DNA from 2 places in the Desulfitobacterium chlororespirans DSM 11544 genome. Region 2 is predicted to be linked to the other one. Evidence: riboswitches for the same ligand, from Rfam matches in the RefSeq annotation. Region 2 holds a riboswitch; the other holds the start of a gene.
What was found. Region 2 has a riboswitch for S-adenosylmethionine ahead of BUA14_RS23480 (methionine ABC transporter ATP-binding protein). Riboswitches for the same ligand answer to the same signal wherever they lie in the genome.
Positions count from the first base shown of each region.

Region 1: it holds a riboswitch for S-adenosylmethionine, as region 2 does, so the genes downstream of both, BUA14_RS07710 (trans-sulfuration enzyme family protein) here and BUA14_RS23480 (methionine ABC transporter ATP-binding protein) in region 2, are expected to answer to the same signal.

Region 1 is NZ_FRDN01000005.1:382,533-389,782, reverse strand. Features, by position in the region: gene larE (ATP-dependent sacrificial sulfur transferase LarE) at 1-746, opposite strand, end outside; gene BUA14_RS07715 (hypothetical protein) at 798-1,154, opposite strand; SAM riboswitch class I at 1,402-1,500, shown strand; gene BUA14_RS07710 (trans-sulfuration enzyme family protein) at 1,609-2,754, shown strand; gene BUA14_RS07705 (YczE/YyaS/YitT family protein) at 2,751-3,419, opposite strand; gene BUA14_RS07700 (MFS transporter) at 3,535-4,758, opposite strand; gene BUA14_RS07695 (TetR/AcrR family transcriptional regulator) at 4,851-5,501, opposite strand; gene BUA14_RS07690 (ribosomal maturation YjgA family protein) at 5,565-5,957, opposite strand; gene BUA14_RS07685 (GNAT family N-acetyltransferase) at 6,008-6,535, opposite strand; gene BUA14_RS07680 (hypothetical protein) at 6,609-7,130, opposite strand; gene BUA14_RS27175 (PstS family phosphate ABC transporter substrate-binding protein) at 7,223-7,250, opposite strand, start outside.
Region 2 is NZ_FRDN01000017.1:75,846-83,095, forward strand. Features, by position in the region: gene BUA14_RS23465 (kinetochore Spc7 family protein) at 1-251, shown strand, start outside; gene BUA14_RS23470 (MetQ/NlpA family ABC transporter substrate-binding protein) at 453-1,298, opposite strand; gene BUA14_RS23475 (methionine ABC transporter permease) at 1,465-2,142, opposite strand; gene BUA14_RS23480 (methionine ABC transporter ATP-binding protein) at 2,135-3,157, opposite strand; SAM riboswitch class I at 3,250-3,350, opposite strand; gene BUA14_RS23485 (YerC/YecD family TrpR-related protein) at 3,604-3,945, shown strand; gene hisZ (ATP phosphoribosyltransferase regulatory subunit) at 3,947-5,098, shown strand; gene BUA14_RS28190 (hypothetical protein) at 5,656-5,820, shown strand; gene hisG (ATP phosphoribosyltransferase) at 6,047-6,718, shown strand; gene hisD (histidinol dehydrogenase) at 6,754-7,250, shown strand, end outside.

The sequences.
Region 1 (7,250 bases), on a different contig from region 2:
GTAATATAGGTAAACCCTAATTCCTTGAGGGGCTTGACAATAGTATCATGGTCCAGTTCCATAAGTTTTAAAAAATCCTTTTTAGGAATTTCCAATCGGGCCATATCCTGGTGATAACGCACTCTTAAATTTGTAAATCCTAGTTCCTTAAGTAAAATTTCCGCTTGCTCTACGCGCCGAAGCTTTTCGATCGTGATCTCCTCTCCGTAAGGAAAGCGAGAAGATAGACAAGGGCTGGAGGGCTTATCCCAAGTTGAAAGTCCCATCTTCTTGGACAATTGACGAATCTCTTCTTTGCTTAAACCGGCTTCCTGCAGCGGGCTCCTGATCCCCAGCGCTCTGGCCGCCTGCATGCCGGGGCGGTAATCTTTAAGATCGTCGGCATTGCTCCCGTCAAGAACCCAATTGATCTTCTTCTCTTGGGCAATGCCTGAGAGCTTTGTAAACAACTCATTTTTACAATGAAAACAACGATTTTGAGGGTTCTTTACAAACTCCTCTTTGCCCATTTCTTCAGTTTCGATGACCAAAAACTTTGCTCCAAACTCTTGGACCTGCTGCAAAGCATTGTTATAATCGGCTGAAGGCATAGTTTCCGAAGCGCCGATGACAGCAAGACAGTGATCCCCCAAGGTTTCATGAGCTACTTTTAAGAGAAAGGTGCTGTCCACCCCACCTGAAAAAGCCACCACAACCGCTTCCATTTCTTTGATAATTTGCTTTAAGTGATTCAGCTTTGCTTGCATGATTTACCTCCAGATTACTCAAACTTAATTAACTTTCACACTTCAATCGATCTATGCTTTAGAACTATCGCTAAAATAGTAGTTTCTCAGTTTCTCCATTTTTTGAGAATATTCCTCCTGAGTCAAGATTCCTTGCCTGACTAATTCCGAAAGCACTTTCGTATAGCGTTCTAATTCTTTCATATTTTTACTGGAAACCTTCTTTTGATTATAAAACTGTATGACTTCTTCTAATTCATCATTATCCAGCACCCCGATAGCTTGCAACTTAACCAAGCTTAATTCACTTTCCTCATTAACCGCAACGGCATTGGTGCTTTTGATTAATGGCTGTATAGCCAGCCTTACGGCAAGAAATATAATAATAAAAAGTGCTATTGAATAGAAAAGAATTGCCTCCATCATCATAGCTCTCCTCCACAAATTATAAATCAGTTACCCACCAATCTTGTCCCCAGTGAAAACAGTTCAAGGCTGGACTCCTGTTTAGCTCCGCTTAACTAAGATATTCTCAAAAAGCATAGGATTTTCCTCTTTTCAGAATGAAGTATATCTGAACACAAAAAATTCACTTGCAAAGCCCATAGGAATAATATAATATTAGCCTAAACATCTTATTAGGCTAAAGTGAATTAAATATGAATTTATGTCAAAGCTCTTATCAAGAGAGGCGGAGGGACTGGCCCCATGAAGCCCGGCAACCTACATATGTGAGGTGCTAAATCCAGAGAACCATCAGGTTCGAAGATAAGAGGACGTGGAAACAATTCACGACCTCTTTGGAGGTCGTTTTTGTTAGGTCAAATCTTCTTTGAAGCTCAGCAACATGAATATCTTTGCCAATATGTTCATAGTAGGAGGAATGAAAATGAATATTTTAACCGAACTGGCCCAGATCGGCAATCGCCGCGATCCTTATGGAGCGATCAGCTTTCCTATTTACCATTCGTCTACCTTTGCTCACCCCGGCTTCGGCAAAAGCACAGGCTTTGATTACTCGCGAACCGGCAATCCCACCCGCCAAGCTTTAGAAGATGCTATGGCAAGCCTGGAGGAAGGTACCAAAGGATTTGCTTTTTCCTCAGGCATGGGCGCCATCACTACCATCCTCTCCTTATTCTCCCAGGGCGAGCATCTTCTCGTCACCGAAGATCTCTATGGAGGAACCTACCGTATCCTTGAGGAGGTCTTCAGCCGCTTTGGCCTCCAAGTCACTTTTGTGGATTCCAGTGATCTCGGTGCCATAGAAAAAGAGATCCGTCCCCAAACAAAGGCCATCTTCACCGAAACACCAACCAACCCTCTTATGAAGGTTGCCGACCTAAAGGGGATCGCTTCCTTGTGTCGGAAGCACGGTCTCTTAAATATAGTGGACAATACTTTTCTTACACCCTATTTGCAAAAACCACTAAACTTAGGTGCCGACATTGTTATTCATAGTGGCACCAAATATCTCGGTGGCCATAATGATGTCGTGGCGGGCCTCGTCGTGGTTCAAGGAGAAGAACTTGCAGCTCGCTTTGGACGTTTGCAGAACTCTCTCGGCGCTACATTGGGCCCCCAGGATTCCTGGCTAGTTATCCGGGGTTTGAAAACCTTGGCCCTGCGCATGAGAGCACAAGAAGAAAATGCCCTCCAGATTGCACAATGGCTGGAGAAGCACCCCCTTGTCACCGCGGTCTATTATCCCGGGCTTGAGCATCATCCCGGCTATGCAACTCAACTTGAACAAGCCCGAGGCTTCGGAGCTATGCTATCTTTCCGGGTAAACAGCCCCAGCTTAGTCCCCGCAATATTAAAATCTCTCCAGATTATTTCCTATGCGGAGAGCCTTGGTGGTGTAGAATCTCTAATCACTTATCCCGCTACCCAAACCCATGCTGATATTCCTCTCGAAGTAAGGGCAAGGCTTGGGGTGGACGATTGTCTTCTCCGCTTATCCCTGGGCATCGAAGCCGCCGAAGATCTCATTGGCGATTTAGAACTAGCTTTAAAACAGATGCTTTAGGCATCTCCTCCAGCGGATTTTTTATAGAACCCTCTCACATTCTTAAAGGTCTCATCAATGGTCTCATGCTTTACCGAGGTCGCATCAAATTTCACCCAAGTAAAGACCATTTGCACGCAGACACCTATTCCAAATGCAGAAATAACTGTACCAATTCCTACTGGTCCGCCCAAAATCCAGCCTATCAAGCACACCGTTACTTCAATAATCCCACGGCAAAGCCCTATCGATAGTTTAGTCTTTCTCTCTAAAGCCACCATCAGACTATCCCTTGGGCCTGCTCCAAAACCAGAGGCAATGTAGAGATAGGAACTAAAAGCGCAAAGGAATAAACCAAGAATGAGCATAATCATCCCTGGAAGGAAACTCTGCATCTCAGGGATTAGTTTTAAAGGTAACAGTAAGTCCATATAAATTCCGATGGCAAATATATTAAAGATAGTGCCAATACCCAGCTTCTCTCCAAGCAATACGACTATGATAGAGATTACCAAACTGGCCACTATAGAAACATTGCCAATCGTCATGCCGACAGTATCGGCAGTCCCCCGATGGAACACATCCCAGGGGGCATAGCCTAAATTGGCTTTCATGGTCATCACAATGCCCAAGGATAATAAAAAAGTGCCCAAAAATAAATACATAAGCCTTTTCCATAAACTCATATCCGCACTTCTCCTCAATATCTCCTGATCGATTATCTAATAAGTGTAACATTTTATTGCGCACATTTCCAAACCTTTATTTTATTTCTAAGAATATCCTATTCTTAAAACGGTATTAGGGCCGGGAGGCAACCAAAAGAAAGCTAATGCTTGTAATGATAAAAAACGCCATACCGGTTAGATAAAACCAGAATTTTACCCCGTAAATTTCAGCTACTGGTCCCGCGATTAAAAGTCCCAGCGGCATTGTTGCCGACATGAGGCTGCCCATGATAGAAAAAGCACGCCCTTGTACCTCACGAGGGATTTTCTCCTGCATATAGGCTATATAGGGAATATTATAGAGGTTTCCGCTTGCTCCCATAAGCGTGCATAATGCTGCAAAGAGCCAGAAAGCGTTCTCATTCTGAGGAAGTAAACCGCAGAAAAAAGAGGTAAGTCCTAATCCCAGAAGTCCAATATGCACCACGAACAGCTTCTTTTTGATCCGGCCATAGGCTCCGATCAGCAAAGCACACAACATCATTCCCCCTGAATAGCCAAATTGGACTATACTGGCATGCCAAGCGCTTGCTTTAAAATAGTCACTGGTCATCAGGGCAAAGAATGAAGAAAGTGGCATATAAAAAATCATGGAAAATGCAGCCGCCAAGGTAACGATACACAGTTTTTTATCTCTCTGGAAAACAGCCACTCCCTCTCGCATTTCTTTTTGAAAATTTGGAGCAAGCTGTTTCTCTTTTTTTAACTCAGGGATTTTGACTGCTGCCACAGCAATGCTTGCCAGCGATGCTCCCGCTAAATCAGATAATAATACGATGGGGAGTGGAAAAATTGCATACAGTGCCGCTCCCAAAACCGGCCCCAGCATCAGAGCACCTGTCTGAGCAAATTGACTCCAACCATTCACCCGAACAAGCTCTTCCTCCGGAACCAGCAACGGTATCACTGATTGAATCGCCGGAGTATGAAAAACGCTGCCAATGGCACGAATCCCGAGAACAGCACACGCCGACCAAAAAGGCGGATTTACTCCGATAAGGATCAGTGCATAAACAGCGGCTACCATCCCTATAAAGAGATCGGCACAGATAATTACAGTTTTTCGTTTTAAGCGATCTACCCAGACCCCAGCAAAAGGGCCAAGCAATAATTGCGGCAAAAAAGCAAACAACCCTGCCATAGCCAACACAAGTGGTGAAGAGGTATTGCTGGCAACCCACCAAATTAGCGTAAACTGTACCGCTGAACTTCCAACTATAGACATTGTTTGACCAATAGTTATCGTAAAAAAGCTTCTCTTCCATGGCTGTTTCCCATCGGTTGAATCGATACTCATGCTCACCTCTCCTATTTCTAAAATATACCGACGTTTGGTATGTATCTTTTTAAAATATTAGCTATTCTCTACAATCCATATGTAAAGAATAGCTATTTCTGTTTTTGGGAAAGCGAATGGAGTTCGTCAATGGACTGAAGAACCTCTTCCGTAAATAAAGGGACCCCTATTTCTTCAAATACATTTCTTGCAAAGAAAATGATGTTCTTTAACTCATTGGGAGTCCAGGAATACATCCACGGGTTAAACCAAACGTTAAAAAACAAGAGAATCATCTGGGCAAGCTGACGGGGTTGAGCTGTATGAATAGATCCATCTCTCATACCTTCCTCAATAACACCTGTAAGCAGGTCGGCTGCAGAGCCCATAGTATCACGCATATGAAGAGCCAATAATTGAGGATTTCTAAGAAACGGCGGTACGGTCTGGTCGAGAGCCTCGTGTTGGGCCGATTGGATAGAAAACATAAGCATCTTACCAAGCTTATCCAACCCGGATAGATTACGATCGTGAGCAACTGTTTTTATATCCGCTATCCCCTGCTCAGCTAATCTTTTATTCACCGCATCCATAATTTCTTCTTTTGACTTGAAGTGATGATAAATAGCGCCCTTACTCAAATCTCCCAATCCATCGATGATATCCTGGATCGTCGTATGCTCATATCCTTTGGACATGAACAATTTCATGGCTGTATCGAGAATGCGGTTTATCGTTACTTCAGGATACTTATTGCGTGCCATAGTGATACCCCATCTTTTATTACATACTTTCGGTATGTATAATAGCAGGCTACTACCTAGATGTCAAGGTAGATAAGCGTTTATCCGCCTATCCATGACTGCTCCCACTGCCACTCCGATGGTGTAGGCCACTAAATCCCTCCACAAAAAGCCATACCCCAGCACCAAACCTCCCAGCCGGGTTTGCCTTATAGCATCAATCCAGGGAGCATGATAAAGCTGACTGATTTCAATTCCAAAGGCGAAAAGCAACGCTGCTGCAGCAAGCCAGCCGGTTCCTTTCAACCTGAAAATAAGGCAAAACATAAAAAAAACCATAAGTGCCCATAGGGCATCTCCCAAGTAGAGATTGATTGTATAGGGAAAATACCCCGAAAACTGCCGGCTGCTTAAGCCAAGTATTATTGTTACTCCAACCAAGGTAAGGTAAGTCCATCGATTTCTTTTTATTGTCATAATCATTTCCTCTTCGATGTGGAAAGCATAGCGAGGCCCCATAGGCTAAATTAAGACTGTGAATTATAATTTGATCTGTTTATTCTGGCCATCAGATATTCATCTACATATTTGCCATTTCTTATTGCCGCCAAGCGCTTTACTCCTTCTTTTTCAAAACCAAACCTTTCATACAAATGTATAGCTCTGGCATTATCTGCAAATACAGTCAACTCAATCCTAACTAACATTAGCCAGTTGTCCCCAACATCTATAAGCTTGCTCAGCAAGGCACTGCCAACACCCTGATTTTGATAGTCTTTATGAATCATTATGCCAATGCCGCCACTATGCCGCAGGCGCTGATTAGGATATACCGTTAAGCCTGCATGTCCAATAATCACTTCCTGACCATCCTGAGACCTGGCTACCGCCACAAATTGATGCTGGTTGGCATCTAAATTGGCGATAAAATCCTCATTCCGCTTTAACTGCTCGGACGGGATACCCAAAATATTTTCAAAAACTCCAGGCATGCGCCTTAATATATTTATCCCCTTCCCATCACCAATTTCTATCGGTCGAATATGATACTCCATTCTTATTCCCTCCTGGTAAATCTACTGCTGCATTCCAACCTTATTCCTGGCATGCTTCCATTCTATTATTCTATCATTCTTCCAATTCCGAATCACTATCTCTCTTTAATCCCGCTGTTCTAATAAGATTCAATAGATTAACCAACCCCTGTGAACCAAGAAAAATGCCTATCCCAATAAGCAATTCGGTTATTGTTCCTCCTAAAAAATATATTCGTAATCCGGGCAGCCCCGGCAACCCATGGTTGGAAGTATGCAAACTGGCTAATTTAGTTACCAATTCTGGCAATGAATGCCCAATAAAATAAAGTCCCAATACTGAAAAGCCTATTCTCTGTAGATCACTAGCTCCTATTCCGACAGCCTCATTTCGATTTTTTTCCTTAACCAAAATTTTAGCTAATTTACCGGAAAAGCACCACAGTAAAATACCAAATAGAATCGTAATTAGCGAATACACAATATTAGTCAAAGTATAATCAGCTATCATATTTGCCGCTACAGGGACATTAAACGAAAGCAGTCTGGCCCCTTGAACGACAAAGAAAATCCCGATAAGCTTGCACCCAATACTGGCAATCTCGCGCTGATTCATCCTTTTTACCTCCTCTAAAACAACCCACTTCCTGCCGATTTTCTGCTCTTTCTATCCTAAAGCATTCTTTAACTACTGATTCAATCCTGGAATTATTGCGGAGACTCATATAACGTCTGT
Region 2 (7,250 bases):
GGATAAAGACGGAGTTGACCGAGGTAAAGCAAGATGTAGCAGGGATAAAGATAGAGCTGACCGAAGTAAAGCAAGATGTAGCAGGGTTGAAGGAATCCCAGGGACGGATGGAGACGGATCTGGTTGTCCTTAGGCAATCTCAGGTCAGGATGGAACAAGACTTTGGTAAGAAGTTGGATATTCTTTTTTATGATTGGCGGGAGACACAGAAACAGTTTATGAGGAAGTCAAAAGAAAAATTAAGATTTTAGGTACTAAGGTTGAGGCTTTACAAATGGAATCCAGTAAGCATGATCGAAAAATTAAGGACTTATACTTAGTGAACCTGGCGAAGGGTAAGAGTAAGGATTAATTGTTAAGATTAAAATCATAGAGTGTATGGCAATGAGAAAAGCCGCCCTCAACTGAGGAACGGCTTTTATTTATATTTATATGGGGTGAAGCGTTAACTCTTAGAAAGCAGGAACGACGGCACCTTTGTAGGTATCTTCAATAAACTTCTTAACTTCTGGAGTGTTCAAAGCATCCACTAATTTTTTGAGGTTGGGATCGTCTTTGCGATCTTCTTTGGCGACCACGATGTTGGCATAAGGAGAATCTTTGCCTTCAAGGACAATAGCATCCTCAGTGGGATTGAGGCCGGCTTCTAAAGCGTAGTTGGTGTTGATGACAGCTCCGGCAATTTTGGGGTCAGTAAGAGCGTGGGGAAGTTGAGCAGCCTCAATGGCTTGAATTTTTAGCTTTTTAGGATTTTCAGCGATATCCAATTCTGTTGCGGTAACACCGGCACCGTCTTTGAGTTTAATCAATCCGGCTTGTTCTAAGACGGCCAAAGCGCGGCCGCCATTGGAGGGATCGTTAGGGATGGCAATAGCATCACCGTCTTTGAGTTCATCGATTTTGGTTACTTTTTCAGAGTAGAAGCCCATGGGCTCAATATGCACGGTGCCGATGATCGCCAACTTCATGCCTTGAGCAAGGTAGGTATCCAAGTAAGGAGTGTGTTGGAAGTAGTTGGCGTCGAGTAATCCGTCGTTAACGGCTGGGTTGGGAAGAGCGTAATCCGTAAAATCAACGATTTCCAGATTGATACCTTGTTCCGCTAATTTGGGTTTGACGAATTCAAGTACTTCGGCATGGGGAACGGGGGTAGCTCCTACTTTGATCGTCACGGGCTGATTAGCATTACCTGAGGCGGGCGGAGTGTCGGTTTTCTGAGGGGTGCTTCCGCACCCGGTAAGTACCAAGGACAGGGCTACTACGGAGCCGATAATTAAAGTCGAGAGTTTACGTTTCATTCTTATTTCCTCCTTAAATTCTTCTTTCTTTTCCTCTGAAGATACACATGAAGACATTTCTGTGAGATACTCTTGAGAAGATATATGCTCAAGCCTTCTCTCCAAAGAACATGACAGGAGTACCGGTATCGCCCGCCATGAATTTGAGTGAGCGCTTGGAACATGCTTAGTGGTGATTAATCCGGCGAGCCAGTTTGGTGCCAAAGAGTTGAACTAATTGGACGATTATCACGAGAATGATGACGGTCATAATCATCACGTCGGTCCGAAAACGTTGATGCCCGTAGCGGATAGCCACATCTCCTAAGCCGCCGGCTCCGATGGTCCCCGCCATGGCGGTATAACCGACAACGCTGATGGTGGTGATGGCGGCGCCTAAGATAAGAGAGGCCTTAGCTTCAGGTAAAAGAACTTTACGGATAATCTGCCAGGGTGAGGAGCCCATAGATAGGGCCGCTTCAATGACCCCGTAAGGAATTTCTTTAAGCGAACTCTCCACCATACGGGCTACGAAGGGTGCCGTGGCAAAGACCAGAGGGATTATTGCCGCATTCGTACCGATGTATGTGCCCATGATGGCCTGAGTGACAGGAATCAAAGCGAGAAGCAAAACGATAAAAGGTGCCGAGCGAAAGATATTGATCACTGTCCCGAGGGTGCGTTCTATCCAAGGATTCGGTGAGATGTGATCGGGTGAAGAGATGACCAGAATGACCCCCAGAGGAACACCAAGAAGATAAGCCAGCAGAGTGGAGACGATAACCATGTACAAAGTCTCTCCCGTGGCAGGGACCAGAAGTTGGTAGATGGTATCCCAGTATTGAGGGTTGGTAAAATCAAACATTTTGGATCACCTCCACTTTGAGTTCACGCTGGGAGAGATATTGATGAGCTAAAGCCAGTTGTTCAGGATCTCCCTGCAGCTCTAAGGTTAAGGTGCCAAAGAGCGTGGAGCGGAGGTGGTCGATGCTTCCGTAGAGGATATTGGCCCGAACCTCGCATTCTTTCATCAGGTCGGCAATGATGGGGTCTGATGCCCGTGAACCCAGGAATTGGATGCGCACAATCTGAGAATTGGGATGAGTGGCCAGTTCACGAAGCAAATCTTCAGGGAGTTCATTGGGAAATACAGTGGAGATAAATTCCTTGGCAACGCTGGACTGAGGCTGGATAAAGACGGATTCCACAGGTCCTTGTTCAGCGATTTTTGATTCATGGATGACGGCCACATCGGAGCAGATCTCTTTAACCACTTTCATTTCGTGAGTAATCATAATAATGGTTAAGCCGAAGCGTTGATTGATATCCTTTAAGAGATTCAAGATGGATAAAGTGGTTTGGGGGTCAAGGGCAGAAGTGGCCTCGTCGCAAAGGAGTACTTTGGGGTTGGTGGCCAGGGCGCGGGCAATTCCCACTCTTTGCTTTTGACCGCCGCTGAGCTGGGAAGGATAGACATGGGCCTTATCCTCCAAGCCTACTAAGGGGAGCAGCTCTTTAACCCTCGCTTCTATCTCTGGTTTTTTAAAACCGGCAATTTCTAAAGGAAAAGCAATATTATCAAAAACGGTGCGGGACTGGAGCAGATGGAAGTGCTGAAAGATCATGCCGATCTTTTGCCGGGCTTGCCGGAGTTCTACTGCGGACATGGCTGTTAAATCCTGACCATCGATGATGATTTTACCCCCGGTGGGCTCTTCCAAACGGTTGATGCAACGGACAAGGGTGCTTTTACCGGCACCGCTTAAACCGATGATGCCGTAAATGGCTCCTTTGGGAATATCCAGGGAGATATTTTCAATGGCTACTACTTGCTCTTTGCGGGAGGTGTAAACCTTTGTTAAGTTCTCAATTCTAATCAACGCTGTTCCTCCTCGTTAGGGTTCTAATTCAATATAGCAAAAAAATAGCAAAAAACTCCACGAGGAAATCCGCGGAGTTATAGTCGGGTTTCCTCTCATCTCCCAGTATTTCCTGCAGGATTTAGCACCGTGCATTTTCATGCCGGTTGCCGGGTTTCATCGGGCCAGTCCCTCCACCTACTCTGGATAAGAGTGTTTATTAACTTAGAGTCAAGCTTCAGTTGAAATCTTGATAGACATTATCTTAACATAGTGTATAGCGTCTTGGCAAGTAATTTTTTCAGCCTGAAGGGTTTCCTTGAGAGTTATTTAATGCTTCAAACAGAGTATTATGGAAGGTTAAACAAATGAGGGACTAAACAAATTTTTCTGAAGAGAGGTTATGAATATTGACAAGGGCCCTATACTTTAATAAATTAAAGTATAGAAGTATAAGGAGATGATCGATGATGGATGACTACAAAGACGATGAATTCAAGGGGATTGATCAGCGCCTGCGTGATTCTTCAACAGATGCGCTTTTTGATGCTATTTTATTATTAAAGGATCGGGAAGAGTGCTATCGGTTTTTTCAGGATATCGCTACGGTGGCGGAGATTAAGTCTTTGGCGCAGCGTCTGGAAGTGGCCAAGCTTCTGGAGAAGAATGTGACCTATACCACCATCGCCCAATCCACTGGTGCCAGTACGGCGACCATTAGCCGGGTTAAGCGGTGCCTGTACTTTGGGGCCGACGGTTATCAGATGGTCCTGAAGCGTCTGGAAGAGAAGGAAAAGGGGGAGGATTAATATGCCGCGAAGTTCTTTGGGATTAAGAATCCCGGAAGGGATGCATGATCTTCTTCCTGATGAGTTAGCCCTACAAGAGCAGGCTGAGACTTCTGCACTGGACTTATTCAAAGCATGGGCTTATCAGAAGGTTGCCACTCCGACCTTGGAGTATGGGGCATGCATCCAGCCGATTGAAGAAGAAGGAGATAGTTTCTTTAAGCTCTTTGATCGTCAGGGCCATGTTCTGGTGCTGCGTCCGGAGTTAACCACGTCCATCGCCCGGATGGTCAGCACCCGGATGCGGGGGACCGCCTTTCCTTTGCGTTTATGTTATGCGGCGGATGTTTTCCGCTATTCTAAATCTCATAAACAAGAATTCAGGCAAGTGGGAGTGGAGCTGATTGGGTCGGCCTCCTCTGCGGCGGATGCCGAAGTGGTCGCCTTAGCCATTGAAGCTCTCCGCAAAATTGGCGGAATGGACTTTCAAATCAATTTGGGACATATGGGGATCTTTACCGGCATTATGGCCGAGTTAGGGGTTCCTCAGGAATTCCAGCTCCATTATCAGGAGAAGCTGGCCCGCAAGGATTTTGTAGGGATTGAGCGGTTGGTTAAGGATTATGGCTTTGAAGCAAGGGTCCAGGACGTTCTTTTAAAGCTTCCCCATCTCCATGGTAAAGAAGATATGCTGGATCAGGTTCTGGAGTGGAGCCGGCGGCCTTCCTTGCTGGAAGCGGTGAATGCCCTGAGACAGGTCTATCGATACTTGAAAGATTTCGGAGTCCAGGACTATGTGTCTTTGGATCTGGGGATTTTGCGCGGCTTCAGCTATTATACGGGGGCGGTCTTTGAGGGCTATGTTCCCGGAGTGGGTTTCCCCGTTGTCGAGGGGGGGCGCTATGACGCTCTGTACGGTGATTTTGGGGAGGATACCCCGGCCACCGGTTTTGCGATCAATCTCAAGGCGATCATTGAGCAGATGGTCTGCTCCAATGCTGAAAGGCCGGAGGTTTTGGTCTACGGCAGTGATGTTTCCAAAGTGATCGCAGAGGCCCGGAAACTCCGTCAAACGGGGAAACGGGTGGAGATGTGTCTGGAGTCCCTGACTCAGGAACAAGCCATGGAATCAGCTGAGTGCAAAGGAATTAAGGCAGTCGTTTGCGCAAAGTGATTAAAGACAAAAAGCGTACATGAAGATTACCCCTCATATACCTTGCAATTCACTTCAAACAAGCTATAATTAGTAATAGGTGGAAATTAAAAAGTCGCCGTGACCTGAAAGTGTTGGAGCACTTCCAGGCACGAGCAGGTGTACTGGCACCTACACGTAACAGTCCAGCTGTCCACGACGACAGTCTTATTATACAATGCCGCCCCTTTCTGCACAAGCAAGGCGCCTGTGCCGCGGGTGAAGTGTGTGTAATGGAGCGTCGGCGGGAAGCAGGCTGTGCGGCTTCACGCAGCAGGAGATTCAGCCTATTCCTGACTTAGGCAATGGAAGAGGTCTGTTCGTGTACCCGGTTATGCGGACCGCTTTTTTATTCACAACTGGTTTGCTTCCGGTTGACTGGGGTTGGGTTAGGATTCAGCAGATAACGAAGCAGGGCGCATGTGTAGGGTAAAAAAAACCTCGCATGCGCCTTTTTAATTTCCCCTATAAAAGCAGCCGCCGGGGCCGGGTTATGACTCGGAGCCTTGCCGCTGCTTGATATAGGGGGTATAAACGAGATGGATTACCGGAAGATGTATTTTCAGCTGGCGGCTAAAGTTGCCGATGCCATGGATATCCTTTCGAAGGCACAGGAGGAGGGAGAAGTCGCATTTATGAATGGAGAACCCTTTCCAGAGCTTAAAGTCATTGCCACTCAAGAAGAAAATCGTGATTCTGAATGATCAACATGTCCCGGAACCTGACAACGTTGTCGGGCTCCGGGACATGTTGTTACTCCTACAGGCAGTCCTTAAGCTATGGGTAGAGCGGCAGGAAATTCATCGGAAATCAGTTATTAAATATTAAAAAACTATTGCCAGGGAAAAATGAGGTTGTTATAATAACCATAACACGCTAGTACTTTAACTAATTAAAGTGATAAAATACATGAAGAGGAGTTGAGAGAGATTGGCTCGGAATTTCTTAACCATCGCTCTTCCTAAAGGAAAACTATTGACGGACTCCCTGGAAGCTCTGACAAAGATAGGAATTGAATGCCAAGAGGTCAGTGAAGAGTCGAGGAAATTGGTCTTTCCCCTGGAAAAGGCCCAAGCTCAGATCATTATCTGCCGCCCTACGGATATTCCCACCTTTGTGGAATATGGGGCGGCGGATATCGGTTTTGTCGGTAAGGATACCCTGCTGGAAGAAAATAAAGACGTGGTAGAGCTTTTGGATCTGGGGTTCGGCTATTGCCGCTTTGTCGTGGCCATGCCGGAAGAAAAGGTTCCGCCCCGCTTGCCGGACGGCAAGTTTGATCTGAGCGGTTTAAATCACCAACGGGTGGCGACCAAGTTTCCCCGGGTAGCTGAAGACTTTTTCCGTGAGCAGGGGATGCAGGTTCTGCCCATTAAGCTTCACGGCAATATCGAGCTGGCTCCCCGGGTGGGGCTGGCGGAAATGATCGTGGATATCGTGTCCACTGGAACCACACTGCGGCAAAATAGGCTGGTGGAGATTGCTCCCATTCTTGAAGCGACGACAAGATTGATTGCCAATCGGGTTGCTTATCGGATGAAGCATGAACGCATTAATGAGCTGACTGAGAAGCTGCGTCAGCTTCTTGGCAAAGCCCCTTAAGCTCGGGAGAGTTCGTTAAGATGGAGGGAACAGCTATGGAGATAAAGACCTTAGAGGAATTGGATTTGACCACGCTTACGCGCAAATCCTATGGTGATGATCAGTTGCTGGAGCATAAAGTAGCAGAGATTCTTTCTGAAATTAAGAAAGAAGGGGATGAGGCCCTCTATGCCCTGACAGAAAAATTTGACGGAGTAGATCTCCGTACATCCGGGCTGCGCGTCAAGGAAGAAGAAGTGGCAAAGGCTTACTCCCAGGTGGATGAAGAATTTCTGGAAGCCCTGCGGCTTGCTAAGGAGAAGATCACCTCCTATCATGAAAAGCAAAAGCGCACCTCATGGCTGGATGCCAAAGAAGACGGCAGTATCCTGGGGCAGCTGCTGCTGCCCCTTAAACGGGTTGGTATTTATGTGCCGGGAGGAACCGCCGCTTATCCTTCTTCAGTGCTGATGAATGCAGTCCCCGCCGTGGTAGCAGGGGTCGAAGAGATCGTGATGGTCAGTCCTCCAGGCAAGGATGGCAGCTTGCTGCC